DNA from 3 places in the Hoeflea sp. CAU 1731 genome. Region 1 is predicted to be linked to each of the others. Evidence: predicted binding sites of a transcription regulator. Region 1 holds the regulator's gene; each other region holds the start of a gene.
The links. The regulator PhoB, encoded in region 1, activates phosphate uptake and scavenging genes when phosphate is short. The targets are predictions, from matches to a motif close to TGTCATNNANCTGTCAT.

Region 2: a site for PhoB is predicted at 6,247-6,263, ahead of olsB (l-ornithine N(alpha)-acyltransferase). Genes of this name have one in related genera too.
Region 3: a site for PhoB is predicted at 3,557-3,573, ahead of AAFN47_RS19975 (NAD-glutamate dehydrogenase). Genes of this name have one in related genera too.

What each region holds. Positions count from the first base shown of each region.
Region 1 covers NZ_JBDQQS010000005.1:137,475-148,110, reverse strand. The annotation lists gene AAFN47_RS10300 (Hsp33 family molecular chaperone) at 1-342, opposite strand, end outside; gene argF (ornithine carbamoyltransferase) at 339-1,265, opposite strand; gene AAFN47_RS10290 (aspartate aminotransferase family protein) at 1,326-2,513, opposite strand; gene AAFN47_RS10285 (GcrA family cell cycle regulator) at 2,926-3,444, shown strand; gene phoB (phosphate regulon transcriptional regulator PhoB) at 3,875-4,558, opposite strand; gene phoU (phosphate signaling complex protein PhoU) at 4,599-5,336, opposite strand; gene pstB (phosphate ABC transporter ATP-binding protein PstB) at 5,359-6,177, opposite strand; gene pstA (phosphate ABC transporter permease PstA) at 6,229-7,524, opposite strand; gene pstC (phosphate ABC transporter permease subunit PstC) at 7,524-8,894, opposite strand; gene AAFN47_RS10255 (PstS family phosphate ABC transporter substrate-binding protein) at 8,958-9,995, opposite strand; gene AAFN47_RS10250 (ATP-binding protein) at 10,184-10,636, opposite strand, start outside.
Region 2 covers NZ_JBDQQS010000014.1:94,635-105,270, reverse strand. The annotation lists gene AAFN47_RS20855 (ABC transporter permease) at 1-130, shown strand, start outside; gene AAFN47_RS20850 (ABC transporter permease) at 127-915, shown strand; gene AAFN47_RS20845 (polysaccharide deacetylase family protein) at 927-1,748, shown strand; gene AAFN47_RS20840 (SDR family NAD(P)-dependent oxidoreductase) at 1,745-2,515, shown strand; gene AAFN47_RS20835 (SDR family NAD(P)-dependent oxidoreductase) at 2,526-3,281, shown strand; gene AAFN47_RS20830 (amidase) at 3,293-4,672, shown strand; gene AAFN47_RS20825 (hypothetical protein) at 4,631-4,978, opposite strand; gene olsB (l-ornithine N(alpha)-acyltransferase) at 5,320-6,135, opposite strand; gene acuI (acrylyl-CoA reductase (NADPH)) at 6,322-7,326, opposite strand; gene lspA (signal peptidase II) at 7,370-7,870, opposite strand; gene AAFN47_RS20805 (TrmH family RNA methyltransferase) at 7,870-8,715, opposite strand; gene AAFN47_RS20800 (class I SAM-dependent methyltransferase) at 8,712-9,791, opposite strand; gene AAFN47_RS20795 (SRPBCC family protein) at 9,915-10,361, shown strand; gene lhpI (bifunctional Delta(1)-pyrroline-2-carboxylate/Delta(1)-piperideine-2-carboxylate reductase) at 10,368-10,636, opposite strand, start outside.
Region 3 covers NZ_JBDQQS010000013.1:72,831-83,466, forward strand. The annotation lists gene AAFN47_RS19950 (lytic murein transglycosylase) at 223-1,050, shown strand; gene AAFN47_RS19955 (carbonic anhydrase) at 1,069-1,728, opposite strand; gene pdxY (pyridoxal kinase PdxY) at 1,755-2,642, opposite strand; gene AAFN47_RS19965 (hypothetical protein) at 2,639-2,890, opposite strand; gene AAFN47_RS19970 (peroxidase-related enzyme) at 2,911-3,480, opposite strand; gene AAFN47_RS19975 (NAD-glutamate dehydrogenase) at 3,619-8,406, shown strand; gene AAFN47_RS19980 (MFS transporter) at 8,467-9,825, shown strand; gene purH (bifunctional phosphoribosylaminoimidazolecarboxamide formyltransferase/IMP cyclohydrolase) at 9,832-10,636, opposite strand, start outside.

The sequences.
Region 1 (10,636 bases):
CGCCTCCGCCAGCAACTGCTCGTCGAAACGGGCATAGGCCCGCATGCTGTCGGGCGTCGTGAAATCCGCAACCAGCATATCGACCGGGCCGTCGCCCTGGGTTTGCACAATCAGTTTGCCTTCGAATTTCAGGGATGTGCCGAGCAATACGGTCAACGTGACCGTTTCGGCCAGAAGCCGCGCCACCGGTTCAGGATAGTCGTGCCGGTCAAGAATGGTGTTGAGCAACGGGCCGATCTGCACGGCCCGACCGCGCACGTCGAGCCCCTCGGCCTGGAAGGGCACCACCATGTCGTCGCCGGCATGGCCGATTTCGCCCAGCTGTGGGGATTGATCGCTCATACCCGACCGAAACACCAGGCAAGGATCGCCTTTTGGGCGTGAAGACGGTTCTCCGCTTCGTCGAAAACCACGGAATTAGGGCCGTCGATCACGCCGTCAGTCACCTCTTCGCCGCGATGGGCCGGCAGGCAATGCATGAACAAGGCGTCATCGCCGGCCTTTTCCATCAGCGCCTCATTGACCTGATAGGGCTGGAAGACATTGTGGCCGCGGGCGCGATGTTCCTGCCCCATGGAGACCCAGGTATCGGTTATTACGCAATCGGATCCCTGCACCGCCTTTTCAGGATCCGCTGTCAGGTCAATCGTTCCGCCGTTGGCGCGCGCCCATTCAATGTAACGGGCTTCCGGCTCGGACCCAGAAGGAACGCCGACTTTCATCGTATAGCCGAAGCGCGCCGACCCTTCGACCAAGGAATGCAGCACATTGTTGCCGTCTCCGACCCAGGACAGCGTCTTTCCCCGGATATTGCCGCGATGCTGCTCGAAGGTCATGACATCGGCCATGATCTGGCAGGGATGCGTGTCGTCGGTCAGACCGTTGATCACCGGCACTGTGGCGTATTCGGCAAGTTCAAGAAGCCGATCGTGACTGGTTGTGCGGATCATGATCGCATCGACGTAGCGCGACAGGACGCGCGCCGTATCGGCGATCGATTCCGCGCGACCGAGTTGCATTTCGCGTCCGGAAAGAAGAAGCGGTTCTCCGCCGAGTTGACGCATGCCGACATCGAAGGACACGCGCGTGCGCGTCGACGGCTTTTCGAAGATCATCGCCAGGATCTTGCCTTCGAGAGGCTTGTCCGCTGTTCCCTTCAGCGTATCGGCCTTGCGCGTGTGGGCATGATCAATGATCGCCCGCAAATCGCCGGACGCCACAGCGGAAAGATCTAGGAAATGACGAAACTCGCCATTCAAGGCCATGTCGGGTTCCATTTCGTGTGTTGCATGTCGAGGAAACGTCCCTCGTAACCTTAGACTATGTCAGCCCGCGGCCGTCGACAATTTGCGAGCCGCCGCCTCCAGGCGTGACAGTCCTTCGCGCGCCTCTTCGACCGTGGTGGTCAGCGGCGGCAGAAGGCGGATGACGTTTTCTCCGGCCGGAACCGCGAGCATGTGTTCGTCACGGATTGCAGTCAGCAATTCGCCGTTCGGAATCCCGGCTTTCAGCCCCAGCATAAGACCGCGGCCACGGATTTCTTCGATGACGTCCGGAAACTCGTCGGCGATCGCGGCCAGACCTTGCGAAAAGACAAGGCCGACGTCGACGACATGCTGTAGGAAGCCCTCTTCCAGAATGACGTCGAGCACGGCGTTGCCGACGGCCATCGCAAGCGGATTGCCGCCGAATGTCGTGCCGTGGGTTCCGGCGACCATGCCCTTGGCGGCCTCCGCCGTGGCAAGGCATGCGCCGACTGGAAACCCGCCGCCAATGCCCTTGGCGATGGCGACGATGTCCGGTGTGATGCCGGACCATTCATAGGCGAAGAGTTTGCCGGTGCGGCCAACGCCGCACTGGACCTCGTCGAGAACCAGCAGAACGCCATGCTCGTCGCACAGCGCGCGCAGATCGCGCAGCCATTGCTCCGGAGCGACGCGGATGCCGCCTTCGCCCTGGATCGGTTCGACGAGCAGAGCGGCCGTTTCATCGTCAACCGCCGCCTTCACCGCGTCGAGATCGGCGAATGGCGCCTGAATGAAGCCTTCCGCTTTCGGTCCGAAACCTTCGAGATATTTTTCCTGGCCGCCGGCGGCGATCGTCGCCAGCGTGCGTCCATGAAAGGCGCCTTCGAAGGTGATGATCTTGTATCGACCAGCGTCGCCGTTTTCGTAGTGATAGCGCCGCGCGGTCTTGATGGAGCATTCCAGCGCCTCGGCGCCGGAGTTGGTGAAGAACACCTTGTCGGCGAAGGTCGCTTCGACAAGACGGTCGCCAAGACGCGTCTGACCGGGAATATCGTATATATTGGAAAGGTGCCACAGCTTGTCGGCCTGGTCTTTCAAGGCTGAAACGAGATGCGGATGGGAATGGCCAAGCGAGTTCACGGCGATGCCCGCGGCAAAATCGAGATATTTCGATCCATCCTCGGCGTAAAGCCACACGCCCTCGCCTTTCTCAAAGCGAACGGGAATGCGCTTGTATGTATCAAACAGCGATGCAGTCTGGGACATCGCAACCTACTCCTTGCCGCCTGTCACCGCAAATTAGCTGAACGGCTTTGATATTGACGGATTTACTGTACCGACCAAAAACAAAAGCTGCCCCACGGCAGCTTTCCCGCTTCTATACCGGACGGTGCGCCATCAATCAACAACTTCGATGACGAACGCGTGCGGCGCGCCGCAATCAGGCAGGTCAAATTCCACTATTGACTTCAAGTTGGGGAAAACTTGAAAAAGGAATCGTCTTGATTCGCCGGACTCTTGTCACCGAGTCCCGCGCCCACTACCTTAGGAAGGCGAATTTGGACTGCATGCGGCGGACCTGAACTATTCACTGAAGTCTCGGATTCCGGCGCCGGAGCAATACCGGCGCATGATGGAGGATTCCGCCGCCCAATACAATGAACGAGGGGCGTGAAGCATGAGCTGGACTGACGAACGCGTCGAAAAACTGAAACAACTATGGGGCGACGGCCTGAGCGCCAGTCAGATTGCGGCCCAGCTTGGCGGCATCAGCCGCAACGCTGTGATCGGAAAAGTGCATCGGCTGAATCTGCCCGGGCGGGCAAAGTCCGGCGGATCGTCAGCCTCCCGGAATAAGAGAACGACGACGGCGTCCCGCAGTTCGTTTACGGCGCGCGCAGCCAGTCCGCGCCCGGTCATGCGCACCAGCGGGGCGACCGCTCTCAAAGCGGATATCATCGCAGACGCCGTGACCAATCTGGATACGAGGCCTGTCGAGGACGTTGTCGTTCCGATATCCAAGAGACTGGTGCTGACGGAACTGACCGAGCGGACCTGCAAATGGCCGATCGGCGATCCGCTGCAGGAGGGCTTCTATTTCTGCGGCAGCGACTGCGAGGAATCAGGCCCGTACTGCTCCTATCATTCCAAGCTGGCCTTCCAGCCAGCCGCTGATCGCCGCCGGTCGAAGAGCTGACCGGTCAAGGTCAAGCAGGCTCGCAATTCCATCACAGCATCCTGGCGCCTTTCGTCCCACGCTGCGTGAAGCGCAGCGTGGGACGATTGCTTATGTGGTCGCGTTTTTTTCTGTGTAATTACAATTAGTTAGACGGTTCTACCAGTTATCTGGCGTCCATCACTACCGTTCGCCGACACTGGCTTTGTTTCGGGAATTGGCAGTTTCGGCTTCGATTTGGCTTTGTTTCGGGATTCTGGAACCATACGGCAAATCTGGCTTCGTTTCGGGAAACGCTGTTTTGGCTCCAACTTGGCTTTGTTTCGGGAAAAGCCATTATTGGCAATCCCAAGCCGCGACCCAGTTGCAAAGGCTCAAGACCGGAAAGCTGTTATAACACAAACGTCCAAAAAAAGCAGCCGCCAAACACACGGGCTGCAGTGAAGGGCGGTCAGTTTTCCAGCGAGTAGCCGGCGCCGCGGACGGTGCGGATGACGTCTTTCATATTGGCGAGGTTGAGCGCCTTGCGCAGCCGTCCGACATGGACGTCGACCGTGCGTTCGTCGACATAGATGTCGTGACCCCACACGCCGTCCAGCAATTGGGACCGCGAGAAGACCCTCGTCGGCGACGCCATGAAAAACTCGAGCAGGCGAAACTCGGTCGGACCCAGCTTGATTTCGCGGCCCTTGCGATAGACGCGATGGGTTTCGCGGTCCAGCTCGATATCGCCGCTCTTGAGCAGAGTGGAAATCGCTTCCGGCTTTGCCCGGCGCAGAAGCGCGCGCACACGCGCCATGAGTTCCGGCGTGGAGAACGGTTTCACCACGTAATCATCGGCGCCTGTCGCAAGCCCGCGCACGCGCTCGCTTTCCTCGCCGCGCGCCGTGAGCATGATGATCGGCAGCCGCTCGGTCTCAGGCCGCACGCGCAGACGGCGGCACAGTTCGATACCGGAGAGGCCCGGAAGCATCCAGTCGAGGATCAGCAGATCCGGCAATCGTTCCTGCAGTTTCAGTTCGGCCTCGTCGCCGCGAAAGACGGTGTCCACGTCGTAGCCTTCCGCTTCCAGATTGTACCGGAGCAGAACGCTCAGCGCCTCTTCGTCTTCCACGACGGTAATTTGCGGTGCTATGCCCATGCCCTTGTCCTGACGCCGCCTTGTCTGGTGTTGCCTATTTTGCAGTTACCGAAACGGACGCCGTTTCGTCGTCCTTCGGACGCTCGGTATCCGGCTGTGCCCCGGTGGACATGTAGTATATCGATTCCGCGATGTTGGTGACGTGATCGCCGATCCGTTCGATGTTCTTGGCGCAGAACAGCAGATGCGTACAGGCCGTGATGTTTCGTGGATCTTCCATCATGTAGGTCAGCAATTCGCGGAACAGCGACGTGTATATGGCGTCGATTTCCTCGTCGCGCTCGCGCACGGCGGACGCCGCCTCCGGCGACCGGCTCGAAAACGCATCAAGCACTTCCTTGAGCTGGGTCAGAGCGAGTTCCGAGAGATGTTCAAGGCCGCGCACCAGCTTCTTCGGCTGCGCCAGACCTTCAACAGCGATGACCCGCTTGGCAATGCCCTTGGCCATGTCGCCGACACGTTCAAGGTCGGCGGCGATGCGGATCGATCCTATGATCTCGCGCAGATCCGAGGCCATCGGCTGACGCCGGGCAATTATCAGGACCGCCTTCTCGTCGATCTGTCGCTCTGCGTCGTCGACGATCAGATCGTCCGAAATAACCTTTTGCGACAGAGAGGCGTCGGAATTGACAAGCGCCCTGATCGATTCCTCAACCATACGCTCTGTCAGGCCGCCCATCTCCGAAATGCGCCGGACAAGATACTGCAGTTCCTCGTCATAGGACGACACCGTGTGCGCGGATGCTGCCGATACTTTTGATTCTTCGGGCATGATGATTTGCTTCCGTGTTGTGTCAGCCGAAACGACCGGTGATGTAATCCTGGGTCCGCTGGTCGTCCGGATTGGTGAACATATGATCCGTCGCGCCTTCCTCCACCAGATTGCCGAGGTGGAACATTGCGGTCCGTTGCGAGACGCGCGCCGCCTGCTGCATCGAGTGTGTGACGATCACGATCGTGTAGTTTTCCCGCAGTTCGTCGATCAGTTCCTCGACCTTCGCCGTGGCGATCGGATCGAGCGCGGAACATGGTTCGTCCATGAGGATCACCTCGGGACTGACGGCGATCGCCCTGGCGATGCAAAGACGCTGCTGCTGGCCGCCGGAAAGGCCGGTTCCGGGCTCATGCAGACGGTCCTTCACTTCTTCAAACAGACCAGCTTTTTGCAGGCTGGACTCGACGATCTCGTCCATATTGCTCTTGCCTGCCGCCAAGCCGTGAATGCGCGGACCGTAAGCGATATTTTCGTAGATCGATTTTGGAAAAGGATTTGGCTTCTGAAACACCATTCCGACGCTGGCGCGCAATTCCACGACATCGACGGACGGATCGTAGATATTTGCGCCGTCGAGAGTGATGTCTCCGGTGATCCGGCAAATATCAATGGTGTCGTTCATTCTGTTGAGACACCTGAGAAAGGTGGACTTTCCACATCCGGACGGGCCTATGAGCGCCGTTACCTGTTTCTCCCTGACATCCAGATCGACATCGAACAGGGCCTGTTTCTCCCCGTAGAAGACGCCGACCTTGCGGGCCTTCATCTTGACCGGGATGGCCGCATCCAGATTTTTGTTTACAGCCTTCTCAACAGCAGCTTCAGACATCATGTTCATCCTTACACCTCATATCGGTCAAATATACCGATCTTTCTTTCGTTTTGGTCCTTACCAGCGTCTTTCAAACCTGCTTCTCAGGAAGACCGCGAGACCGTTCATGAGAATGAGAAAGGCCAGCAGCACAAGAATTGCTGCGGAAGTCCGGGATACAAACCCGCGTTCGGGACTGTCGGCCCAGATATAGATCTGGGTCGGCAGGGCCGTGGAAGCTGAAAGTATACCTTCAGGTGGACTCGTGATGAAGGCGTTCATGCCGATCAGCAGCAGGGGAGCGGTTTCCCCCAGAGCCTGGGCAAGGCCGATGATCGTGCCCGTCATAATGGTGGGCATCGAAAGCGGAAGCATGTGATGCACGATTGATTCATGCTTGGATGCTCCGATCCCAAGCGCCGCTTCCTGGATCGAAGACGGCACCGACCGCAACGCGGCGCGCGTGACGATGATAATCGTCGGCAGCGTCATCAGCGACAACACCATGCCGCCGACGAGAGGCGCCGAGCGTGGCAGTCCGAACCATCCGAGAAAGACCGCCAGGCCAAGCAGTCCAAAAACAACGGAAGGAACGGCGGCAAGGTTGTTGATGTTGATCTCGATGACATCGGTCAGGCGGTTCTTCGGCGCGAATTCTTCCAGATAGATGGCAGCCGAGATTCCAAGAGGAAAGCTGATGAGGAAACAGACCAGAAGCGCCCAGAAGGAACCTGAAATCGCCCCGGCCAGCCCAGCCAGTTCCGGAAACCGCGAATCAGAATTGAATATCAAGGCGGTATTGAGGGGTTGGGACACGACACCCTCGGCTTTCAAGGCGTCATACCACTCAATCTGCTGGTTGCTTATCCGTCGTCGGTCTTCCGGAAGGTCCCTTGATATCTGACCTTTGGCAAACTGGTCCACAGGATCCGCGAATGGGAGCTTGAAGGCGAATTCCTTGTTTCGAAGATCAGGATGATCCACCACATAGTCCCGCACGAGATAAGGCGCGTTCGAAGTGAACATCGCAAAATATTCACGCTGTTCGGATCGCGGCAGTTCTCCGGGGAGCAGCTCAATCATGGACGTGCGTACGATCGAGCGCCAGTTGGCTCCACCGATATCGTCTGCAGGAATATCCGCATCCGCCAGGTTGACGGAGATCTGGACCTTGGTCTGTATGAAGGCGGACGCGCCGGTATAGATCAGCGAACTTATGAGAACAACCAGGAAGCCGATGGCAAATGTGATAGCGGCAATGCCGTAGAGCTGAAGCCTCCGGTCGGCGGCATGGCGCTTCTTGCGCCGCGCGGCCATTTCGGGAGATTTCCAGATCGGCCCGGCGGTTTTTCCGTCGATGACAGAGTCAGACATCAGTATGCCTCCCGGTATTTGCGGACAATACGCAGTGCTATGAGGTTCAGGAAAAGCGTCACGATGAACAACATCAGGCCGAGTGCGAAGGCTGCGAGCGTCTTGGGATTGTCGAACTCCGAGTCACCGATCAGCAACGTCACGATCTGCACTGTCACCGTCGTGACGGAGTCCAGAGGATTAACAGTCATTTTTGCAATCAGGCCGGCGGCCATCACGACGATCATCGTTTCGCCGATAGCACGGCTGAGGGCGAGCAGCACGCCTCCGACAATGCCCGGCAGCGCGGCCGGCAGCAATACACGCCGGATCGTTTCGCCTTTGGTGGCTCCGACCGCCAGCGAACCGTCGCGTATCATCTGCGGCACAGCAGCGAAAGCGTCGTCTGAAAGCGAGGAGATGAAGGGAATGAGCATGATGCCCATTACGCCGCCTGCCGCCAGAGCGCTGTTGGGCGCCACATCCATTCCGATCGCCGTTCCCAACTGACGCAGGGCGGGCGCGACTGTGAGCACCGCAAAAAAGCCGTAGACGACAGTGGGTACGCCGGCGAGAATCTCAAGGATAGGCTTGACCACGGCCCGGAAGGGCTTGGAAGCGTATTCGGTCAGATAAATGGCCGACAAAATCCCGATCGGCACGGCGACCGCCATAGCGAGCGTGGCCACGAGCATGGTGCCGAGGAACACGGGAACGGCGCCGAATGCACCCTGGCCGGCGACCTGATCCGCCCTGATGGCAATCTGCGGCTCCCACCGCAATCCGAACAGGAACTCGTAGAATGGCACCCGCTTGAAGAACTGATACGCCTCGAACAACAACGAGGCGACGATGCCGAGGGTGGTCAGGATTGCGACGGCTGACGCAAAGATCATGAACCAGGTGACGGCTTTTTCGAAACGATGCCTTGCGAAGAACCGTTTGGACACGGCCATTACCGCGATGATCGCGCCGGCGATCGCCAGCACGAAAACAGCGGCGGAAAGCAACACCGTAGATGTTACGCGCAGAGACTTGAGGTATTCGACGGCGTTGAGCACCGCCTGGGAAGGCTCCTGGAAAATGTTGCCTGCCGCGACCTGCCGTATTTCGCTGGTCAGCAAGGCTTTTTCCGAGGAATTCAATGCCTCGGCTCCCGGAAAGGAACCCAAAACGAGGAAATCGATGACCGAATTCTCGAACAGCAGCCAGAGCAAGAGAAATATAAACGCAGGGACAGCCGTGTAAACCATGGCGTTCATGCCGTGATACACAGGCCGGGAATGCATTTCACGCAGATCGGTTCCAGCGGCGGCGACAGCGCGCCGCGAAGCGAGGAAATACGCCACAAGCGACGCCAGGACCAAAAACAGTAAAAGGTATAGAACCATATCCCTTGCCCCTCAAACGGCAAACCCCGGCGCAGACACCGGGGTTTGCCAAAGGTAATTTCGTTACATTCCGAGCTTCTTGGCGCCCAGAACGCTTTCCTGGACTTCCGCGCGCTTTTCATCGGAAAGCGGCGTCAAGCCACGCTCCGGCAGGTAGCCGTCAGCAGCAAGCGCTTCGTCAGACACATACTCGGCGATGAATTCCTTCATACCGGGAATCACGTCGCGATGAGCGTTCTTTACGTAGAAGAAGATCGGGCGGGCGATCGGATACGAGAAGTCCGCGATCGTCTCGAAAGTCGGCGCAACGCCGTTGATCTTCACGCCCTTCAGTTTGTCATTGTTCTCGTACAGGAAGGAGTAACCGAAGATGCCAACAGCGTGCGAGTCGGCTTCCAGACGCTGAACGATCAGGTTGTCGTTTTCACCGGCCTCTACGAAGGGGCCGTCCTGACGCATGCGGGAACACTTTTCTTCCCATGTGTCTTCGTCGGACTCTTCAAGCGCTTCCATGCCCGGAAGAGCGTTGCAGCCGTCATGCATGGCAAGCTCGACGAAGGCGTCGCGTGTGCCGGAGGTGGGGGGAGGTCCGAAAATCAGAATCTCGGAGTCCGGAAGAGACGGATCGATGTCCGACCACTTCTGGTTCGGATTGGCGACGAAACCGCCATTGCCGTCCGGAAGTTCAGCAGCAAGCGCCTTGAAGATCTGCTCTTCCGTCAAGTCCCAGTCTGCTTCGTTCTGGCGGGAAATGGCGATAGACAAACCATCGTACCCGATGAGGGCTTCGGTGATGTCGTCAACGCCATTGCCAGCGCAAAGCTCGATCTCGGAAGATTTGATTGCGCGCGATGCGCCCGTGATATCAGCGTGGTCAGGCCCGATGCCTCCGCAGAAGACCTTGAAGCCACCGCCGGTGCCAGTCGATTCAACGACCGGAGCAGGGTTACCCGTTTTGTTGGAATATTCTTCAGCAGTAGCCTGCGAATAGGGGAAAACCGTCGAAGAACCGACGATCTTGATCTGGTCGCGCGCAATCGCGGCGCCAGCAAACGCAGCCGACGCCACCAGCGCGGCTGCTGTCACTTTAAGGGTTTTCATGAATCTCTCCCGTCTGAGCGGTGTATTGCGGTGGTGTGTTTTACGCTCATTGTTGAGCGCAGCCCGTTGAGTTACCGGCGTGGTACTCTTAACAACCTGGGCAATGCACTTTTATGACGAAGCATTTACAGTTTTATGACAATTTATGTCTCTGTAATCGTTGTATTTTTTTATAGTTTGCAACGAAATCAAGAAGATCGCCGCACGATTCTTACGACAAACTCCGATCCTTCTCCGAGAACGGAGTTCACGATCAGCCTTGCGCGATGCCTGGTGAGGATATGTTTGACGATCGCAAGGCCCAGCCCCGTCCCTTTCTTGGATCGGCTCGTCTCCACATTGACCCGGTAGAAACGCTCCGTTAATCGCGGCACATGCTCGGACGGAATGCCCGGTCCGTAATCCTTGATCGAAACGTCGATCATGCCCTGCGCCGTCGGTGAGGGATCCTTGATCGAGATATCCACGCGGCCGCCGTTCTGGCCGTATTTGCAGGCGTTCTCGATCAGATTTTCGAAAACCTGGATGAGTTCGTCATAGTCTCCCGTCACCGGCACTGGCCCTTCGGGCGCGGCCAGCCGGAGTTCCACATCGAGATCCTCGGCCATCGGCCGCAGCGTGTCGCGAACATGGCCGATCAG
Region 2 (10,636 bases), on a different contig from region 1:
CTACGATGAATACATGCAGCTTCTCGACTGGCCGAGCGGCGCAGCCCTGTCCTTCTCGCTCGCATTCGCGACAGTGCTGATCATCTGGCTTTCAAGCCGGATGACAAAACGGTGGGCCGGGCTGGCATGACAGATCAGAAACCGGGCTTTATCGTTTCCTCCTTTGCGCTTCTGGTGGTCTTCTTCCTGCAGCTGCCGGTGATCGTCGTCGTGCTCGCCTCATTCAGCGAAACTTCCTATCTCACCATTCCGCCGCAAGGCTGGACGCTGGACTGGTTTCGGGAAGTGCTGACGGACAGCACCTATCTCAACGCCATCAAAATCAGTCTCATCCTGGCCGTCAGCGCAACCTGTGTGTCGTTGGTACTGGGCGTCGCCGCCTCCTATGCAATCGCCAGGCGGATGGTGCCGGGCTCCGAAGCCCTGGCGTCGTTTCTGATGGCGCCGCTCGCCATTCCGGCCGTGGTCATCGGCGTGGCTATGCTGCAGTATTTCTCGCTGGTGGGCCTGCGCGGCGGCTTTATCACCCTCATCATCGCGCACGTTGTCATTACGGTGCCCTATATCGTCCGTTCGGCGCTTGCCAGCCTTTCCGGCATGGATGTGGCGATGGAGGAGGCCGCCCGGGTGTTGGGCGCCGGAAGCTTTACGGCCTTCCGTCTGGTTACCCTGCCCCTGATCAAGCCCGGTCTCGTCGCTGGCGCGCTCTTTTCATTCGTCGTTTCGATGGAGAATGTGCCGGTGACGATTTTTCTCGCCGGCGCGCGCCAGACGACATTGCCGATTCTGATTTTTACCTCGGTGGAGATGGGCGTCACACCCGGCGTCGCCGCCGTTTCGACGCTTCTTATCGTCGCCACGCTCGTTGTTCTGCTGTTGGCGGAACGGTGGACGGGCTTTCACCGTTTCGTTTGAAGGACCAAGCCATGCATCTTACGAGCAAGGGGTTCCCCCTCTTTTTTACCTTCGATCTTGACGCGGAAACCATGTGGACGGCGCGAGACGCAAGCTATGCGGAGCGCCCGGTCCTGATGTCGCAGGGCGCTTACGGCTGGAAAGTGGGCGCAGACCGGATCCTCAGGCTTCTCGCGCACTATGACCTGAAGACCACATTCTTCATACCAGGCCTGGTGATCGACCAGCGTCCCAAACTCATGGAGCGCATTCTCGAGGGCGGTCACGAGATTGCCCATCACAGCTATACGCACCGCTGGATTCTCAGCCTGTCTGATGACGAAGAGCGCGAGGAAATGGAGAAGGGCATCGAATCGATAAGACGGGTGACCGGTTCGTCCCCGAAAGGCTGGCGTTCGCCGGCCGCAGAAATCAGCAAGATCACCATGCCGCTTCTCGTCGAGCACGGCTTTGCCTACTCCTCCAACTTTTTCGACGACGATTCGCCCTATCTTCACACCGTCGGGAACAAGCCGACGAATATCGTGGAGTTGCCGTTCCGCTGGGTGCTCGACGATGCGCCGTTCTTTCAGTACTCCATCGTTCTGCCGGGCCGCACGATGCAGGCGCCTTCGGCGCTCCTCGAGGCCTGGAAGTTGGAATTCGATGTGCTCTATGCCGAAAAGCGGATGATGATGGTCGGCATGCATCCGCAGATTATCGGCCAGCCGTCGCGCATCGGCGTACTGCAGGCGTTGATCGAACATGCGCTCGAGCGCGGCGACGTCTGGATCGGCCGGTGTGACGAAATGGTCGAGGACATGCGTCCGCGGCTCACAGGGGCTTCGGTGTGAAACCGGAGGCGAGCCTCGATTTTACCGGGCGAAAGTTTATGGTGACCGGCGGCGCCAATGGCATTGGATGGGCGACGATCATCAGGTTCCTGTCAGGAGGCGCGAGCGTCGCCTGCCTGGACAACAACGCCGCAGCGCTTGAGGCGATTGCGTCGAAAGCTGGTGAAAGACTCCTGCCGATTCATGTCGATGTGACCGATACCGTCGCTCTCAACGCCGCAGTTGAGAAGGCCGCCGAGACGTTCGGCGGGCTCGACGGAGTCGTCAATGCCGCGGGCGTCGACCTGCAGGCCGGCGTCGAAACGATGGAAGACGCCGCGTGGGAGCGGCTCATCGCCGTCAATCTGACCGGCCCGATGAAGGTGTGCCGCGCCGCCATCGCCCATCTCAGGCAGGCTGGCGGCGGAACGATCGTCAATTTGTCATCGGGCGCGGGGCTACGGCCTATTGAGAACCGCAGCGCCTATTCCGCCTCCAAAGCCGGTCTCCAGATGTTCTCCAAGGCGCTGGCGCTTGAACTGTCCGGCAACGGCATTCGTGTCAATGTCGTCTGTCCGGGTGCTGTGGATACGCCGTTGTTTCGATCGGGGATACCGGGCGGCGAGGAAGGCGAGAAGGAACTCCAGTCCATCCGCGCGCGCTATGCACTCGCACGTATTGCGGAACCGGACGAAATCGCGGCAGGCGTCGCTTGGCTGTCCAGCCCTGAATCCTCATACGTGACCGGCGTCATTCTTGCGATCGACGGCGGGCGGACATTCCATTGAGGCTGCTGCAATGACCGGAACGCGCCGTTTCTCCGACAAGACCGTGGTCGTCACCGGCGGCGGCGCGGGCATCGGTCTGGCAATTGCGCGACGATTTCTCGGCGAAGGTGCCCGGGTGGCGGTGCTGGACATCAACGCAGGCGACGCCAGGGCCGCGCTTGCAGAAGAATACGGATCCCGGCTTCTGGCCGTCGATGGCGATTGCACGGAACACGAGACGAGTTTCGCCTTTCACAATCGAACCGTCGATATTCATGGTCCGGTGGACATTCTGATCAACAACGTCGGTCAGAGCGGACGCGAACGCAGCGCGCCGTTTCATGAATCCGACGAGGCTGTCTGGCGCTTCGTGCTGGAGGTTTCTCTTCTCAGCGCCATGCGGATGTCGCGCCTCGTCGCTCCGGCGATGCGGGAACGCGGCGGCCGTATCGTCAATATGTCGAGCGACGCGGCTTTCGCCGGCGACGCCGGTCTGGTCGACTACGCTTCCGCCAAGATGGGCGTGGTCGGGTTCACGCGCGCGCTGGCCCGGGAGCTCGCGTCTTTTTCGGTGACAGTAAATGCTGTCGCCCCGGGCGCCATTCGGACACGCGCGCATGACAGTGTTCCCGCCGAAGTCATCGAACGGATTATCAGCAACACGCCGGCGGGGTTTGCAGGAGAGCCGGACGACGTGGCTGCAACGGTGGCTTTCCTTGCGAGCGAGGAAGCTCGGTTCATCACCGGTCAGACTTTGCTGATCGACGGTGGACGCTGGATGATTTAAGGGAGAAAACGATGTCCGATCTTGCCGATATGACTGCCGTTGAAATGGCGCAGGCGGTTCGCAGCCGAGTCGTTTCTCCGGTGGAGCTGGTCGATGCGGTCCTGGACCGCATCGAAAAGAGGGCGGATCTCAACGCGTTCATTACGGTGACGGAGACGCAGGCCCGGAGTGCTGCGCGCGACGCGGAAGACGCGGTGATGCGCGGCGACGATCTTCCCCCGCTGCATGGCGTTCCCTATTCGGCCAAGGACCTGCTCAATACCGCGGGTATCCGCACGACAATGGGTTCGCTGCTGTTCGAGAACCACGTACCGGATACGGATGCGGTGACGGTTTCGCGCGCAAAGGCCGCCGGCGCCATTCTTGTCGGCAAGACAACCACGCCGGAATTCGGACATGTCCAGTCGGCCACCTCGCCGTTGTTCGGCCGCACGCTGAATCCGATCGATCCGAAGGTCACGCCGGGCGCCTCGAGTTCCGGGTCCGCCGTCGCTGTGGCTACAGGCATGGGCCCGTTCACGCTCGGCACCGACGGTGGCGGTTCAAGCCGCATTCCCGCAGCGTGCTGCGGCGTTGTCGGTTTCAAAGCTTCTCTTGGAACCCTTCCGCACCTGCAATTGCCTGACCTCTTCGGCGCCAATTCCTATGTCGGGCCCCTGGCGCGCACCGTCGAGGATATCGAGTTGGTTTTCTCGTGCCTGCAGGGTCCGGATCTGCGCGACCCCTATGGACAGGCATCGGCGGCGCTGTACCCCACCGAACGGCGCCCTTTGAAAGGGTTGCGTATCGCCTGGATCGCCGAAGGCGGCGCGCGCGTCGAGCGCGAAACGGCGCGTCTCACCCAGGCTGCGATGGAACGGATCGCCGACGTCGGCGCCATCGTCGAACCGGTCGAGGTCGACTTCAAGTCCTACGAGCCGGTTTTCCTCGCGATCCTGCGCGTCGGTCTGGCCGCGCGGACGGGCCCGCTCATCGAAGGCCATGAAGACAGGGTTGCGAAGTCGCTGGTGGATACGATTGAACTCGGCAAAGGCTATTCCGCGATCGAACTTTCCAACGCGATTTCAGACCGCACACGCTTGTTTCACGAAATCCAGTCCGTTTTTGAGAATTTCGACCTGATCGCATCGCCGACGCTCACGGCGCCGCCCTTGCCGATCGATGTCGATCCCACGGGCGACATCACAATCGATGGTGTGAATTGCGGCGCCATTCGCGGCGCCTGGTATCCGTTCACATTCCCGCAAAACCTGACTGGTCATCCGGCGATTACAATTCCGTGCGGCAATACGATGTCGGGACTGCCAGTAGGACTGCAGTTCACCGGACAGTGGTACCGTGATCTGGATTTACTTGACGGCGCGCGCCAGGTGGCTGGTATTATCGCCTGACGCCAGCGGTCCTCGGGCCGTCAACTTTGTTCGCATACCGATTTGAGATTCGCCAGGACAAGCGCCCCAGGCCCGGTTGCAGAATGCGGCGTAGGCGGCGTCATCAGCCCATCCGGAGTGCCGGAAGTCGAGGATTGTTTGCGCGGGAATTCTCGTCATCCAGTCCGCCGCTGCGGTGCCGTCGTCGGGTGCCCGGATGCTTTTAATTGCGACCCGCCTGTCCCTGACCCCCTTCGCCGTGGATAGCGCGGCGTAGACGTGGCCGACCGGCGCGTCGATCCATGCCTGCTGTTCCAGCGTCTTCATGTATTGTCTCCCGCGATATCGAACCGGCTGGCCTGTGATTGGGTTCCATTGTCGGAACATAGGCAGAACTTTCATGCTGCATTTCCGGCCGTTTTATGCTATGATAGGTCACTGGAACAGAGCTGCGCTTCAAGGCTGAAGCAAGATATCCGTGCATGCCGGCGCGGCGCCGAATTCCCGAAACGAAGCCAGATTCACCTTCAAAGGTGCGATTCCCGAAACAAGGCCAGATTGAGTCAGTGGGTCCAGGCAGGCTTCGAGTGCTGGAAACGCCGGATTCCCGAAACAAAGCCGGGTACTGTGATTATGTTTTAAAACCAATAAGTTAAAAGAAAATAGGGTTAGGATGCGAAGCGGCTTGCGTCCGCCTTGTAATAGTTCAGATAGCGGTCGCTGATCCGGGATATCGGCAGAATCACCATTACGTCGGTCGTGCCGAAGGCGTAGTCCACCACGGCGCCGTCGCCGATCACCGCGCCGAGCCTCAGATAGCCCTTGAGCAGGGGCGGCAGGGCGTTGACGGCGCTGCGCGTGTCGACGGCTTCTTTCGGCATCAGGTCCATATTCTGGAAGAGTTCGGGACGGGCGCTCACCGACCATTCCCCGGCCGCCAGGCAGTTGTGGAAGAGGAACGACAAGGGAAGCGCCATGGCCTCCGGCCGCACACCGGGAATGGAGGCGCAGCCGAACATCACGTCCATGCCGTGTTCGAGCGCATAGGCCCAGTTGCCCTGCCACAGCAGTTCGACGGTGCGGCGGGTGCGGTACTGCGGAAGCACGCAGGACCGGCCGAGCTCCATGAAGCGCTTTTCGGGATGCCTGGCCAGCATGTCGCTGACGGCGAATTCCGAGGTCGAATAGAAACCGGTGTTGGCGCGGGCCACATCCTGCCGGAGAATCCGGTATGTGCCCACGATTTGCTCTTCGCTGTCGCCCGGCATGCTGCGATCGAGCACGAGAAGGTGGTCGCAATATTCGTCATAGATGTCGATGTCGCGTCCGCGCCGGACCGATTCGGGCGTGAGCGTTGCACCCATCTCCCTGGCGAAAACCTCGTAGCGCACCGCCTGCGCCGCGTCGATTTCGGAAGGCGTTAATGCGAGGCGCGTTTCCAGATTGCCGATACGGCCGAACACCGATCCGTGGGCTTCCGTCATTTTAAGCGCCGGTCCCGGAGCAGAGCGGTTCGTTGCTGGCGTTTCGCGCACATTTGTCGCCATCGCAATTCATTCCCGTCGGTTCGAATTAGGCCCATTAATCAGAATAGTACGACAACGCGGTGACACCGTAATTCGATGTCCGGGAGCAACTGCGCATGATGAATATTCGGTTTGTCCCACCGTTCAGCCCATATCCACGACAACGCGCCCCCGGATTTCCCCTGCAATAATGGCATGGGCCGTGGGTACAATATCCTCAAAACCGATCGTTTGCGATAGGGAATGCAGTTTTTTGATGTCGAGCTCCTGCGCCAGCCGGCGCCAGGCTTCCTCGCGCAAGGGCTTTGCGGCCATTACCGAATCAACGCCCAGCAGGCTTACGCCGCGCAGGATGAAGGGAGCGACGGTGGTCGGCAAATCCATTCCCTGGGCCAGGCCGCAGGCCGCGATCGCCCCGCCGTAGCTGGTCATGGCCAGCATGTTGGCGAGCGTATGCGATCCCGCCACATCCACGCCTCCGGCCCAGCGTTCCTTGCCGAGCGGACGGCCGGGCTCCGACAATTCGCTGCGCTCGATGATTTCGTCGGCGCCGAGATCTTTCAGGAAATCGGCTTCCTGTGGACGGCCTGTGGATGCGATGACCCTGTAGCCGAGGCCAGAGAGAAGCGAAATCGCTACCGTTCCGACGCCGCCATTGGCGCCCGACACGACGATCGGTCCGCTTTTCGGCGTAAGTCCATACCGTTCCAGCGCCATGACCGAAAGCATGGCCGTATAGCCCGCCGTGCCAATCGCCATGGCGTCCATCGCGCTGAACGCGTCCGGTCTTTTGATCAGCCAGTCGCCGCTCACCCGCATATATTGCGCATAGGCGCCGAGATGCGTTTCGCCAACGCCCCACCCGTTGAGGACAACCGCATCCCCGGACTTGAAGCCGGCGTGCTCGGAGCTCACAATCGTGCCCGCGCAGTCGACGCCCGGAACCATCGGCCAACGGCGCACGACCGGAGATATCCCGGTGATCGCCAGCCCGTCCTTGTAGTTGACGGTGGTCGCGTCCACCCGGACGACGACGTCGCCCTCCATCAAATCGTCAAGCGTGAGTTCGGTCGTGTCGACCGACTGGTTCTTGTTCTCGTCGCGCGAAACCAGAATGGCCCGGAACGGGCCTGTCGGGACGTCGGTCATGGCAAATTGCCTCCCATTGCTTGTGTGAAGTGTGTCCGTAGGTTCAGAGGGCTTCCGCGGGATAAAGCCACTTTCCGAACACTTCGTCGATGATAATGGCCACGGCGCCGACCGTGATGCACGCGTCGGCGAGGTTGAAGACGGCGAACGACCACGTATTGACGTAGAACAGCACGTAATCGACCACATAGCCAAACATGGCGCGGTCGATCAGATTGCCGATCGCGCCTGCGATCACGAAAGCGAAGCCGACCTGGCTCAGCCACCGCGTCGGCGAAGACCTGGCCCAGATGATCCCCACAATGGCGATGATGACCAGAGTGATCACGATCAGCCAGTTTTCGCCCAGTCCGCTCAAGAGCGAGAAGGCGATGCCCTCATTGTGGGTTCGAAACAGCGCCAGGAACGGCAGCAGGTCCACCTTTTCATGCATGGGAAGGGCGCGCTCGACCAGCCATTTGACGATCTGGTCGAGGGCGACAAGCGCGGCGATCAGGGCCATGGCGTGGCGCTGCTTGGAAAAAACTGAACGGACCGCTTTCATCAGTCGACCTTCAACATGTGGCGTCTCGCCTCGAATATCATGACGCCGGTGGCGACGGCCAGGTTCAGCGAATCGGCCCGGCCGGCCTGTGGTATCCTTACCAGATGGTCGCACGCCTCGGAAAGTTCGTCGGGCAGCCCCGCCTGTTCGTTTCCCATCAGGATGAGAGTCGGCTTAACTCTATAGTCCACCGCGCGATAATCAATGGCGCCGGCGAGGTGGGTTCCAACCAGCAGCAGCGGATTTTTCGATCTCCATTTCAAAAACGCCTCCACGCCGCACCGGGCGACGGGAACCGCGAAGACCGATCCCATCGTCGCGCGGATCGTTTCCAGAGAAAAGGGATCGGTGGTTTCTCCAACGAGTATGACGCCGCTCACGCCTGCGGCGTCGGCGGTGCGGATGATCGTGCCGAGATTGCCGGGATCGCGTATGCGGTCGAGCGCGATCCAGGTCTCGTTGTCCGTGGGCCGCAGGCTTTCCAGCGGCGCGTAGCGTTGCTCGAAGACGGCGCAGACCATTTGCGGATTGTCGCGGCGGGTGATGGCGGAAAGCACCTTTTCGCTCACCTCCAGAACCAGCGCGCCGGAGGCGACAGTGCGCGCCGCCACGCGCTCCACGGCCGGCTTGTCTTTCGCCGCCTTGGAGTAGATCAGTGTCTGGATTGTCCAGCCGAGCTCCAGCCCGTCGATGACAAGCTTCAGGCCCTCGGCCAGAAACAGGTTCGACCTGTCCCGGTTCTTTTTCTGGCTGAGTGCGCGGATATCCTTGATGATTGGGTTCGCGAGGCTCGAGACCTCCTTAACCTGCCCCACGCGGCCGAGAGGTTCTCCGGAGCCGCTCATGCGGGAACCCAGCGACTGAAGAGGGACGTCGAGAGTTTGATGTCGCGCGCTTCCTCGCGAATGATCAGTTCCCCGGATTCGACGCAGCCGCCAGCGCCGCGCATCGTCTCGCGCATCAGTTCGTGGATCGAATAGAAAGACGCGCGGATCGAATAGGCGGTCAGCACCAGGCCGATCGGATCAGTAGCCAACAGCGTTCGACAGGCGTCGAGCATATGAGGCAGGTCGTCGAAGAGCTGCCACACCTCCCCGTCCGGGCCGCGACCGAATTTCGGGGGATCCGTCAGGATGATGTCGTATCGATTGCCGCGCCGGATCTCGCGGTTGATGAACTTCGTCGCATCGTCGCAGATCCAGCGCACCGGTCTGTCTTCAAGACCGGCCAGCGCCTGGTTTTCGCGCGCCCATCCGATCGCCTTCCTGGAAGCGTCCACATGCGTGACTTCGGCGCCTGCGTCTGCCGCCACCAGCGAGGCGACGCCTGTATAGCCGAAGAGATTGAGAACCTTGACCGGACGGCGGCTTTTCTCAATGCGTTCCCGCATCCATTGCCAGTGCGCCGTCTGTTCCGGAAAAACGCCGACATGGCGAAACGAGGTCAGCCGCGCCATAAAGTCGACGCCGGCAAGCCGCATCGGCCAGGACTCGCCCGTGGGTTTGCCCGGAAAATGCCAACGGCCCACGCCGTCCTCGTCCGTATCGCCGGTAAACACTGCGTCGGCTGTTTCCCATTCCGCCGACGGTCGGCTGCGCGGCCAGAGCGCCTGGGCTTCCGGTCGCACGATCCGGAAAGGTCCGTAGCGCTCCATCTTTTCACCGTCCCCCGTGTCCAGCAGCGCATAGCCTTCCTGCGCCGGCGTCTCGAGAATCAAAGGAGCGCGTTCCGCGGGACGGTCGCCTGCGCGCCGCGCGATCGGCTCTCTGTCCCGCCGAACGGATTGTTCGACCTTCGCCGGGTTTCTGGTCCCGGGCGAATTGTGCGACTTTTTCTTTGAACGCGCTTCAGAGGGCCGCTCGCGCCCTTTCCCGGCCGGTTTCCGGGGGCTCGCCTTCAAATCCGCAGGTCTGTTTCTCATGATCACGGCTCTAACATTGTGCTGGAGTCTTGGCAAAGCGCAAATATGCAAGCATAGTCCCGGTGATTTGCCGGATCCTTTCCGCCGGCGCCTGTACAGTAACATCCAACGGGAGGACATCTCATGGAAATGAAGGGCGAGGAACGCATAGCGGCGTCACGCCAGGTCGTGTGGGAAGCGCTGAACAATCCGGACGTTCTCAAGCAGTGCATTCCGGGCTGCGAATCCCTGGAACAGACCGGCGACAACGAGATGGCGGCCACCGTGAAGCTGAAAATCGGTCCGGTTTCTGCCAAATTCAATGGCGCCGTGACGCTCGAGAATATCAATGCGCCGGAAAGCTACACGATTTCCGGTGAGGGAAAGGGCGGCGTCGCCGGCTTCGCCAAGGGCGGAGCGGATGTCAGTCTCGCGGAAAAGGGCGACGAAACTGTTTTGTCCTATGAGGTGAAGGCCCAGGTCGGCGGCAAGATCGCCCAGCTCGGCTCGCGATTGATCGACTCCACGTCGAAAAAACTCGCCGGCCAGTTTTTCGAGAAGTTCAAGACCATCGTCGAAGGCGGCGCCTGAACGCCGTCAGGCTTCCAGGAATTTTTCCCATACCAGGCAACCGGCGGCGAAATCCTCCAGTGAAGCGCCGGTGGATTTGAACAGCGTAATCTCCGTGTCGTCCTGACGGCCCGGATGGTCGCCGCGACACAGCATCGCCAGTTCGGCCGCGACGTCGGACCGGCTGATCACCCCCGCCTTGATCGGCTGTACGAGATCGCCCGCTTCCTTCAACGCGCCGTCGAACGTGTCGACGAACAGCGTCGCCCTGCGCACGGCTTCGTCGTCGCTTTCGC
Region 3 (10,636 bases), on a different contig from region 1:
TGGACGGATCGGGTTTATAAACCGGTCCGTCTTGCCAAAAATCTATTTGTTGCCGATCTGGAACAGTCCAAATATTGTTTGGGCAACAATATCCTATCCGTTTGACTTGATTCTCCGTAGTATCATACGGATTGAATTGGAACTCAGTTGCTACAGATACCTGTTGTTTACACAGTTTCGGTAGAGATCCATTCGACAAGACAAATGGAAAGGGGCTTGGTCATGAATCGCCGTATCGAAAAGGCCGCAATGGCAATTGGCCTTGCCGCAATGATCGGAACCGGAGGCGCTCAACAGTCCCTCGCCGCCAAATGCGGCAACAACGCCGCCGGATTTAGCACCTGGGTCGAGCAGACCAAACGGGAAGCCGCAGCCAAAGGCTTCAGCCAGAGAACGATCAACGAGACGCTCGGCAAGGTCAGCTACCGCACAAAGACAATACGCCTGGATCGCAGTCAATCGAGTTTCAAACTCTCGCTGGATCAGTTCATGGCGAAGCGCGGCGCCAATGCAATCGTTGCAAAGGGGCGGCGTCTGAAGCAGCAGAACCAGAGCTTGTTCAACAGCCTCGAGCGAAAATACGGAGTCCCCCCGGGGGTCCTGCTTGCCATTTGGGGCATGGAGACCGGCTTTGGTGGATATATGGGCAACGAAGACACGGTTTCCGCCGTTGCGACGCTTGCATATGATTGCCGCCGATCGCAATTCTTCACCAATGAGCTCTATGCGTTGATGTCGCTTGTAGAGCGGCGCGAACTCAGCAGGTCGCAAATGCGCGGCGCCGCGCATGGCGAACTTGGGCACACGCAGTTTTTACCGTCGAACTATCTTCGATATGCGGTGGACGGAGACAGGAATGGTCGGCGTGATCTGGTTCGCTCAAGAACGGATGCGCTTGCCTCAACCGCCAACTATCTAAAGGCTCATGGCTGGCGTCGAGGCGGCGGGTATCAGCCGGGCCAGACCAATTTCCGGGCGATCCAGGCCTGGAATGCGGCAAGCGTGTATCAACAGGCGATCGCCATTATCGCCCAGCGGATAGACAGCTGATTCAAGCGGTCTTTGGCGTCAGTGATCCGGGCGAATGAAATCGCCCGTTTTCCAGTCCATGACCCAGAGTTCACCGGTCGAAATATCGAACCAGGCACCGTGGATGCGGAGCTTCTTCTGCTCTTCCAGTATGCTGATGCAGGGAAAACTGCGCAGATTTTCTATGGAGTGCCGAATGGAAATGCGCTCCAGGGCTGTCTGACGCTCCGCCGAAGTCAACAACGAGCTGTTCTGCAACTCGGCGGCTACCGGCTTGAGCAACCCCATCCAGCGACCGATGAAGTCGCCGGGCGACAGAGGTTTCGGGCCCGGATCGAGAGCTGCCGAAATGCCGCCGCAACGGCCGTGTCCCATGACGACGATATCGCGAATACGAAGCGACTGTACGGCAAACTCCAGCGCAGCAGATGTTGAATGATACTCGCCATCCGGCGCATAGGGAGGAACAAGGTTGGCGACGTTGCGCACCACGAACAGTTCGCCCGGACCAGCATTGAAAACGGTTTCTGGAGCCGCACGTGAATCGCAACAGGCGACAATCAGCGTATGCGGCTTCTGACCGGCTTCAGCGAGTTCGCGATAGCAATCACGTTCGTCAGCATAGCGCCCCTGCATGAAACGCTGGTATCCGTCCAGAAGCTTGTCTGGAAAAGTCTGCGCGGCGTCCGTTTGTGTCATTATTTGCGTGATCACTTTCCTGGATGTCAGCTTGCCGCCTGGGGGGTCATGACGCGGCGCATATGCACCATTGCGAAAGGCCTCACAAGGCTGGAAACGTCTTTTTCAAGGGTAAGTTCATCGGCGCCGCGCTTGACGGTGCGCGCCAGTATCTCGAAAACCGTCGCCGTCGCGTTTTGTAATGCTTTTTCATCAGCTTCGCCATCAAGGATACGCGACAGAAAAGCCGCCGAAAGAAGATCGCCAAGCCCATTCGGAGGGTTGGGAATCTCGCGGTGTTCCGCAAGCCACGCGCGGTCGTCGCGAAGCAGAAGATTGCCGATGCTGCCGGCCATCATGGGAATTGCCGACGTGGTCAGAACCCGTTCGGGTCCGAGCGTCGCGGCGGCGGTGACGATGTCATTGTTGCTGGTGATTTCAAAATCCGTGAGCCAGCCGAGTTCGAACCGGTTTGGCGTCGCGATCGAGGCAATCGGCAGCAACGTGTCGCGAATGGCGCAGGCGATGTCATTGGAAACGTACAGACCGCCCCGGTCGCCGATGACCGGATCGCAGAGATAGAGCGCGTCAGGATTGAGTTTGCGTATCTCCAAAACCAGGCGGGCGACGCCGGCCGCCTGGTCGTGATGTCCGAGATAGCCGGACAGGACGGCGCCGATTTCACCCAGCCAGGGCGCGCGGCACAGATCATCGACGATTGCTGAAAAATCCGAAACAGGCAGCATAGAACGTGTAGACGGAGAATGGCCAGGATGCCAGGGAAGCACGACAGTCGGCAGCGCCCAAACTGCGTGGCCGAGTGACTCGAGGGCGAAAACCGCCGCCCGATTACCGACGGAACCACGCACCACATGGCTGGAAATGACCAGCACTGCTGGCCGGTCGGCGTGCAGCCTGTCTGCGTTAATTGTCATCCGTTCTGCCCGAAGAAATTGAAAAGCCAGATCGCGAGAGCGATAAATACCACGACTGCAAGCCAGCGGCCAATCCGCGTGCCCCAGACTTCGATCGGATCCGTCTGATCCGCGTCCGACGCAGTGAAATGGCCTCGGACTGATTTTGTCTTCGATTCGAGCTTCGGCGCATTGAGCAGACCGCCTTCGTCTCGAAGCTTGTCGAGGTCGCGCCGCGCCTTCTTCGAAAAATCGCCCTTGTCAGCCATTGAGGCTTCCCTTGTCAGTTCTAGCGAGCCATCGCGTGATACTCGTCATTCGGCCGCATGTCCGTCGCTGCGGCCATGCGGTTCGACATATTGAAGAATGACGCAGTCGCTGCAATATCCCAGATATCCCTTTCCGAAAAGCCGGCGCTGCGAAGATCGGCGCGATCTTGTTCCTCAATGCGATCGGGTGATTGCGTCAGCTTGACTGCGAAATCGAGCATTGCCTTCTGTCGTGGATCGAGATCGGCCGCCCGATAGTTCATCACCATCTGTTCGCCCAGGACCGGATCGCCTGACAGGCTCCGGACTGCTGCTCCGTGGGCCGTAAGACAATAATAGCAGTGGTTGGTCGATGAAACGGCGACCGCGATCATTTCGCGCTCAAGCTTGGTGAGACCGGATTTCCCGAGCATGAGATCGTTGTAAAAGTCAGTGAACGCTCGCAATTTGGCTTCGTCAAACGCATAGGCAAGCAGGACATTGGGTATGAGGCCGAGCTTTTCGGTGCATTTATCGAAATAGGCTTTTGTTTCGTCGCTAAGCTCTTCAGCCGGTGGCAGGTCGAGTGCTGTTGCATGTTCTTTTCTCATGTTGATTATCCTCTCGGCTGCTCATTTCGTTGCGTTCGGGCTTGGTTCCAAAAAGGAGTCGCCAGCCGTCACAGTTCTGATACCATCATGACAAATATTGAAAAATGGCGAAGAAATCGCAAGAGTGGGGAGACGGAAATGGGCGTACGCAGCCATCCCAGGCGCGATAGGCAGATCGAAAAAATCGCGGGCATTCTGAGGAAGCAGGACGAAGCCTACCTCGATCCGTCAATCCTCTTCGGCATGGTCAGCGCCGATGACGTTATCGCCTTCCGCCCCGAGGCTCTGGCTGCGGCTGCGATCGACGCCTGGCGAAATCTCCAGGCCTGGGATGGCGTCAAGGCCCGGGTGGTTGTCGAGCACATCAGCGACGTCGAGATTGGCGGCGCGCCGCTGACAGTGGTGACGATTATCGACCGCAACATGCCGTTTCTCTATGATTCGGTGATGGGCGAAATATCTGCGTCGCATCGCGATCTGCGACTTGCCGCCCATCCGATCGTACTCATCGGTCGGACGAAAGACGGCGCGATCGAACAGACTCGACTGTTCAGCGCGATCGACCAGGGCGCGTTGGAAAAGGTCAGCGTCATCCAGATTCACCTGCATCCGCTGTCTGATGCGGCGAGGGAAGAGCTCGGCGATGCGCTGAAATCGGTGCTGGATCAGGTGCACCGCGCGAACACCGACTGGCGCGCCATGCTCACCAGGATCGATTCCGTGATAACGTCGCTGGAGACCAGTAAAACCAGCCACGACCCGGACCTGAAGAAAGAAAATCTCGCCTTTCTGGAGTGGTTGCGGGACGACAATTTCACCTTCCTTGGCATGCGCGAATATGTCTACAGCGGCTACGGCAGTGAGGCGACGATCGAGCGTGCCGCCGAAGAAGGGATCGGTATACTTTCAGACCCGGATGTCAGGGTTTTGCGGAGGGGCACCGACCACGTCAGCACAACGCCGGAATTACTTGCATTTATGCAAGGCTCCGACATGCTGATCGTCACCAAGGCCAATGTCCGTTCGCTCGTGCATCGGCGCGCTTACATGGATTACGTTGGGGTCAAGCGCTACGACGAGAAAGGCCAGGTCGTCGGCGAATTGCGGATTGTCGGCCTGTTCACCTCGAGCGCCTATACGCGATCCGTAACGCGCATTCCGCTGCTTCGATCCAAGGTCAATGAAGTCATCTCCAGTTTCGGCTTTGATCCAGAGGGTCATTCCGGAAAGGCCCTGCTGAACGTGCTTGAAAGCTATCCGCGAGACGAGCTGTTCCAGATAGACGTGCCGATGCTGGCGGGGTTCTGCGAGCAGGTGCTGGAGCTGAACGACCGGCCTCGCGTTCGCGTGCTACCGCGCATCGACCGCTTCGATCGCTTTGTTTCGGTTATTCTCTATGTGCCGCGTGATCAATACGATTCCGATGCGCGTGTTCACATCGCAGCCTATCTGAAGGACGCCTTCGACGCGCACCTGTCGGCGTTCTATCCAGCCTTCCCCGAAGGGTCGGTCGTTCGCGTGCATTTCATATTCGGCCGCGCCGGTGGCAAGACTCCTCGCGTTCCGCAGGAGGTACTGGAAGAGAATGTGCGCATGATCGTGACGCGCTGGGAAGACCGTTTTCTGGCGTTGGCCGGTCCCGACGGTCTCGCATTGCACACATCGGACGCCTATCGCGAGTATTTCACTCCCGAAGAGGCGGTGGAGGACCTGCAGAGCTTTCTCGACTGTTTGCCGGATAACGAAATAGGCCTCGATTTCTACCAGCGCGCCAGCGAAACAAGCGATCATCTCGGTCTGAAGATTTTCCATCTCGATGAGCCGGTGGAGCTGTCCCGACGTGTTCCTATGCTTGAAAATCTCGGTTTCAACGTCATCAGCGAACAGACCTTCGAACTTTCGGTCGGCGAGGATGTAGGAGCGGTGCGCACCGTCGTGCTGCACAACATGGAGCTGGTCCACAAGGATGGGCAGGCCATCGACCTGCCGCGAATCGCGAGGAAACTGGAAGACGCATTTTTGGCGGTTTGGTCAGGCGAGGTGGACAATGACGGCTTCAATCGCCTGGTTGTCAATTGCGGCATGTCCGTCCGGGAAGTGAAGGTAATGCGGACCTATGCCCGCTACCTCCGGCAAATCGGAGTTACCTATTCTCAAGGTTACATCTCGGAAGCCCTCAATCGGTACCACGACATCGCCTGTGACATCCTCGAACTGTTTGAACGTCGATTTGCTCTGACATCGCCTGAAGACAAGATGCACAAGATTACCGAAGAGATCCGGCTTCGGATCGATGAAGCGCTGGTCAGGGTGCCAAGCCAGGATGACGACCGGATATTGCGGCAATACGTCAATCTGATATCGGCGACCCTTCGCACCAATTACTATCAGGGCGGCGATAACACTTCGCCGGCTATTTTATCTTTGAAGCTGGATCCGCGAGCGATCGACGGAATGCCGGCGCCAGCCCCCTATCGCGAAATCTTCGTTTACGGCGCAGAAGTGGAAGGCGTCCATTTGCGCTTCGGGCCAATCGCGCGCGGCGGTCTGCGCTGGTCGGATCGGGCGCAGGACTACCGGACCGAGGTTCTGGGTCTCGTCAAGGCGCAACAAGTTAAGAACGCAGTCATCGTGCCCGTCGGTTCCAAGGGAGGATTCTATCCCAAGGAATTGCCCACTGGCGGATCGCGGGACGATGTCTTCAAGGCGGGGCGCGAAGCCTACAAGACCTTCATTTCCTCGCTGCTCGACATTACCGACAATATTATTGACGGCAAGGTGACGCATCCTGAGGAAACGCGTTGCATCGATGGCGACGACCCCTATTTCGTGGTCGCGGCCGACAAGGGCACAGCGACATTCTCGGACACGGCCAACGCTATCAGCCAGGCCCATGATTTCTGGCTGGACGACGCCTTCGCCTCTGGCGGATCGGCGGGTTACGATCACAAGAAGATGGGCATTACCGCCCGTGGCGCCTGGGAGGCGGTCAAGCGACATTTCCGGGAAATGAACATCGATGTCCAGACGACGGAATTTACGGTCGCTGGCGTCGGAGACATGTCGGGCGACGTCTTTGGCAATGGCATGCTGCTGTCGCCGAAGATCAGGCTGGTGGCCGCCTTCGACCACCGTGACATCTTCATCGACCCGGATCCGGTTTGTTCGTCATCGTTCAAGGAACGCAAACGCGTGTTCGATCTTGGTCGATCGAGCTGGCAGGACTACGACCAGTCGAAGCTGTCAAAGGGCGGCATGATCGTGTCCCGTTTGCAGAAGTCGATAAAGCTGACGGACGAGGCCGCAGCCGCGATCGGTCTGACAAAGACGACGGCCGCGCCGCAGGAAGTGCTGCGAGCGATCCTGAAAATGGAAATCGACCTGATGTGGTTCGGCGGTATCGGAACGTATATCAAGGAAGACGGGGAATCCGACGCCGAGGTCGGCGATCGTGGCAATGACGGCATCCGCGTCAATGCCAGTCAGGTCGGAGCCAGGGTGATTGGCGAAGGCGCCAATCTCGGTGTAACGCAGCGTGGTCGCATCGCCTATAGCCTGAAGGGCGGACGGTGCAATTCCGACGCGATCGACAATTCGGCAGGCGTCAATTCGTCCGACGTCGAGGTCAACATAAAGATCGCGTTGGCCAAGGCAATGCGCGAGGGGCGGCTGGATCGCGCCAAGCGCGACAAACTGTTGACCGCAATGACAGAACAGGTCGCCGAGCTTGTGTTGCGCAACAATTATCTGCAGACGCTCGCAATCTCCATCGTCGAGCAGGACAGCGCCGAACTGACCGGAGACATGTCGCAGCTCATGAATGACCTTGAGAGCGCCGGACATCTGGACAGACAGGTCGAAACCCTTCCCGACGATCTTGATCTTGCCGAACGCGTAACCGCAGGAAAACCGCTGACGAGACCGGAAATTGGCGTGCTTCTGTCCTATGCTAAAATCGTTCTGTTCGACGAACTGACGGAAAGTCATCTGCCAGACAATCCCTATTTTGAATCAACGTTGGTCGACTACTTCCCGAAACGGATGCACAAGATCCACCGGGACGATATTCTTGAACACCGGCTGCGGCGCGAGATTATCTCCACAGTGCTTGCCAACGACGTGATCAATCGCGGCGGTCCTTCCTTTATCAGCCGCATGGCGGACGCCACCGGCATGCTGCCTTCGCAAATTGTCGGCGCTTTCGTCGTGGTCCGCGACGGTCTAGGCCTCTCAGAGCTCCATGACATCATCGATTCGCTCGATAACAAAACGCCCGGCTCCTACCAGAACGAGCTCTACGGCGATCTCCGTCATATCTTCCGCATTGTGGTGCGCTGGAGCGCCAAGGCCGGTGTCGCCCAGGGGCCGCTCGCCGACATAGTTGAAGCATTGGCGAAGGCGGTAAAGACACTCCAGCCTGTCATGCCCGATATCCTGCCGAACTTCATGCTCCGTGAAAGGCAGGCGATCTACCAAAGAGCAATCGATCACGGCGTTCCGGAAAAACAGGCGGCGCGGCTGTCGGAAACCGTCGGGCTGGTCAACATTCCGGACATCATGCTGGCGGCGAACCTGTCGAACGCCGGCCTTGAGGAGGCGGCGAAAGTTTATTTCGACGTTACCCGCGCCTATCGCATATCAAGGCTGGAAGCAGCGGCATACTCTGCAAAGGCAGGAGACTTCTACGAGGAGCTTGCAATTGGTCGCAGCCTGGACGAAATTTCCGCCGCCCGCCGCAACGTGATGAAAGCCGTGATCACCCAATTCGGCAAGGAAGAAAATCCCGTCGCCGCCTGGCAGGCGGCGGATCGGCTGCGGCGCGAACGGATACAGGCGCGCATCAACGAACTCATCGACAGTGGTGATTTCAGCATCTCGCGGCTGACGGTCGCCGCTGGAATGATGAGCGATTTGGCGGTGGAATAGGCGGAATGCGCCAGCCATGGCGGGCAGTGTTGGAAAGTGGGGCGTATAAGGGGACGCAAATTGAGTGACGCACTACCGGCGCAGCGGGTTGACCGCAAGGGCGTCATTGGCTGGATGCTGTTTGACTGGGCGACGCAGCCATTTCACACGCTGATTATCACATTCGTGTTCGCGCCCTATGTCGTCGATGCGCTGTTTACCTCAGACGTCGAAGGACAGGCCCAGTGGGGGACCGCGATCACCATTGGCGGCCTGATAGTCGCCTTTATGGCGCCTGTTCTTGGAGCTGTCGCCGACAGTACGGGGCGGCGCAAACCGTGGATCCTTGCGTTTTCGATACCGGCGGTGATCGGGAGCTGGATGCTCTGGTATTCGGCGCCCGGTTCCAGCAATGTTGTGTTGATCCTCACCGGTATCGTTCTCGCCTTCATCGGCTTCGAATTTGCAGCGGTTTTCAACAATGCGATGATGTCCCAATTGGTGCCTCGCGCCCGTCTGGGCAGATTATCCGGTTCTGCCTGGGCGCTCGGTTACGTGGGAGGCATCGTATCGCTCATCATTGTGCTGGGTTTCATGGCCGGCCGGCCCGATACAGGCAAGACGTTGTTGGGATTAGACCCGATTTTCGGTCTGGATCCGACAACGTACGCAGGTGATCGCGCGTCTGGACCGCTGACCGCGATATGGTACGTGCTGTTTGTCATCCCAATGTTTCTCTTCACGCCAGACGGGAACAAGCGCATGGCCACACAAGGCGTGGTGCGGGAAGGACTGCGCGAGCTCTGGAAAACACTGAAAGCACTGCCCCGCCAGAAAAGCTATTTCAGTTTCCTGCTGTCCAGCCTGTTTTACCGTGACGGCCTCAATGCGCTCTATACGTTTGGCGGGATCTATGCCGTCGGCGTTCTCGGGCTGACGACAATTGAACGCGGCATTTTTGGAATTCTTGCAGCCTTCACGGGGGCATTCGGAGGCTGGATCGGGGGCAAGCTGGATGACAGATACGGGCCGAAAATCGTTGTCGCCAGCGGAATATTGATGCTGTTCGTGAGTTGCCTTATGGTCATCTCCACTGCGAAGGATCAGGCGTTTTTCATCACTGTCTCCAACGATGAATTGCCGACCATCCTGTTCTATGTCGCCGGCTGTCTGATCGGCGCAGGAGGCGCAGCCGCCCAGGCTGCATCCAGGACTTTGCTGGTTGATCAGGTTCCCGCCGAAAAGGTGACGGAAGCTTTTGGACTGTACGCCCTGTCCGGGAAGGCGACCGCCTTTATCGGTCCCGCGCTTGTTGTTTTTGCGACAGTCGCAAGCCAGAGCCAGCGCATAGGCGTAACGCCAATACTGCTGTTGTTCGCGATTGGTCTGCTGCTCCTGCCGCGTGTCGTGAGCGCACACACAAAACCGGACGGCGCGTAGCAGGCGTCAGTGCCGGAAATGGCGCATCCCTGTAAAGACCATGGCGACGCCGGCGTCGTTGGCCGCCTTGATCACATCGTCGTCGCGCATCGATCCGCCAGGCTGGACAACCGCGGTTGCGCCTGCCTCGATGGCTGAAATCAGGCCATCGGCGAAGGGGAAAAAGGCGTCCGAGGCGACCACGGATCCAACAGTTAGCGGTTCTGCAAGTCCCATCGCTTCTGCGGCGTCGCGCGCCTTTTGCGCGGCAATGCGCGACGAATCCACCCGACTCATCTGACCGGCGCCGATGCCCACCGTCGCGCCGTCTTTGGCATAGACGATAGCGTTCGACTTGACGTGCTTGGCGACGCGGAAGGCAAAGATCAGATCGGCCAGTTCTCGATCGGTCGGCTGACGATCGGTAACGACCTTGAGATCCGCCAAGGCGACGCGTCCTGCGTCGCGCGACTGGACCAACAGACCGCCCGCGACCGTCTTCGCCATGACGCCGGGCGCGGCGGGGTCAGGCAGGCCGCCAGTCGTCAATAGGCGCAGGTTTTTCTTTGCGGCGATAATGGACATGGCGTCATCGTCGACCTGGGGCGCAATGATGACTTCGGTGAAGGTTCTGACCACTTCTTCGGCGGTTGCCGCCTCGAGCCTGCCATTGAACGCGACGATGCCGCCGAATGCCGAGACCGGATCGCAGGCGAGCGCGCTGCGATAGGCATCGAGTTGGCTTGTCGCCGTGCCGACGCCACAGGGATTGGCGTGTTTGATGATGGCGCAGGCGGCCCCGTCAACCGGATCGAACTCGCCGGCCAGTTCG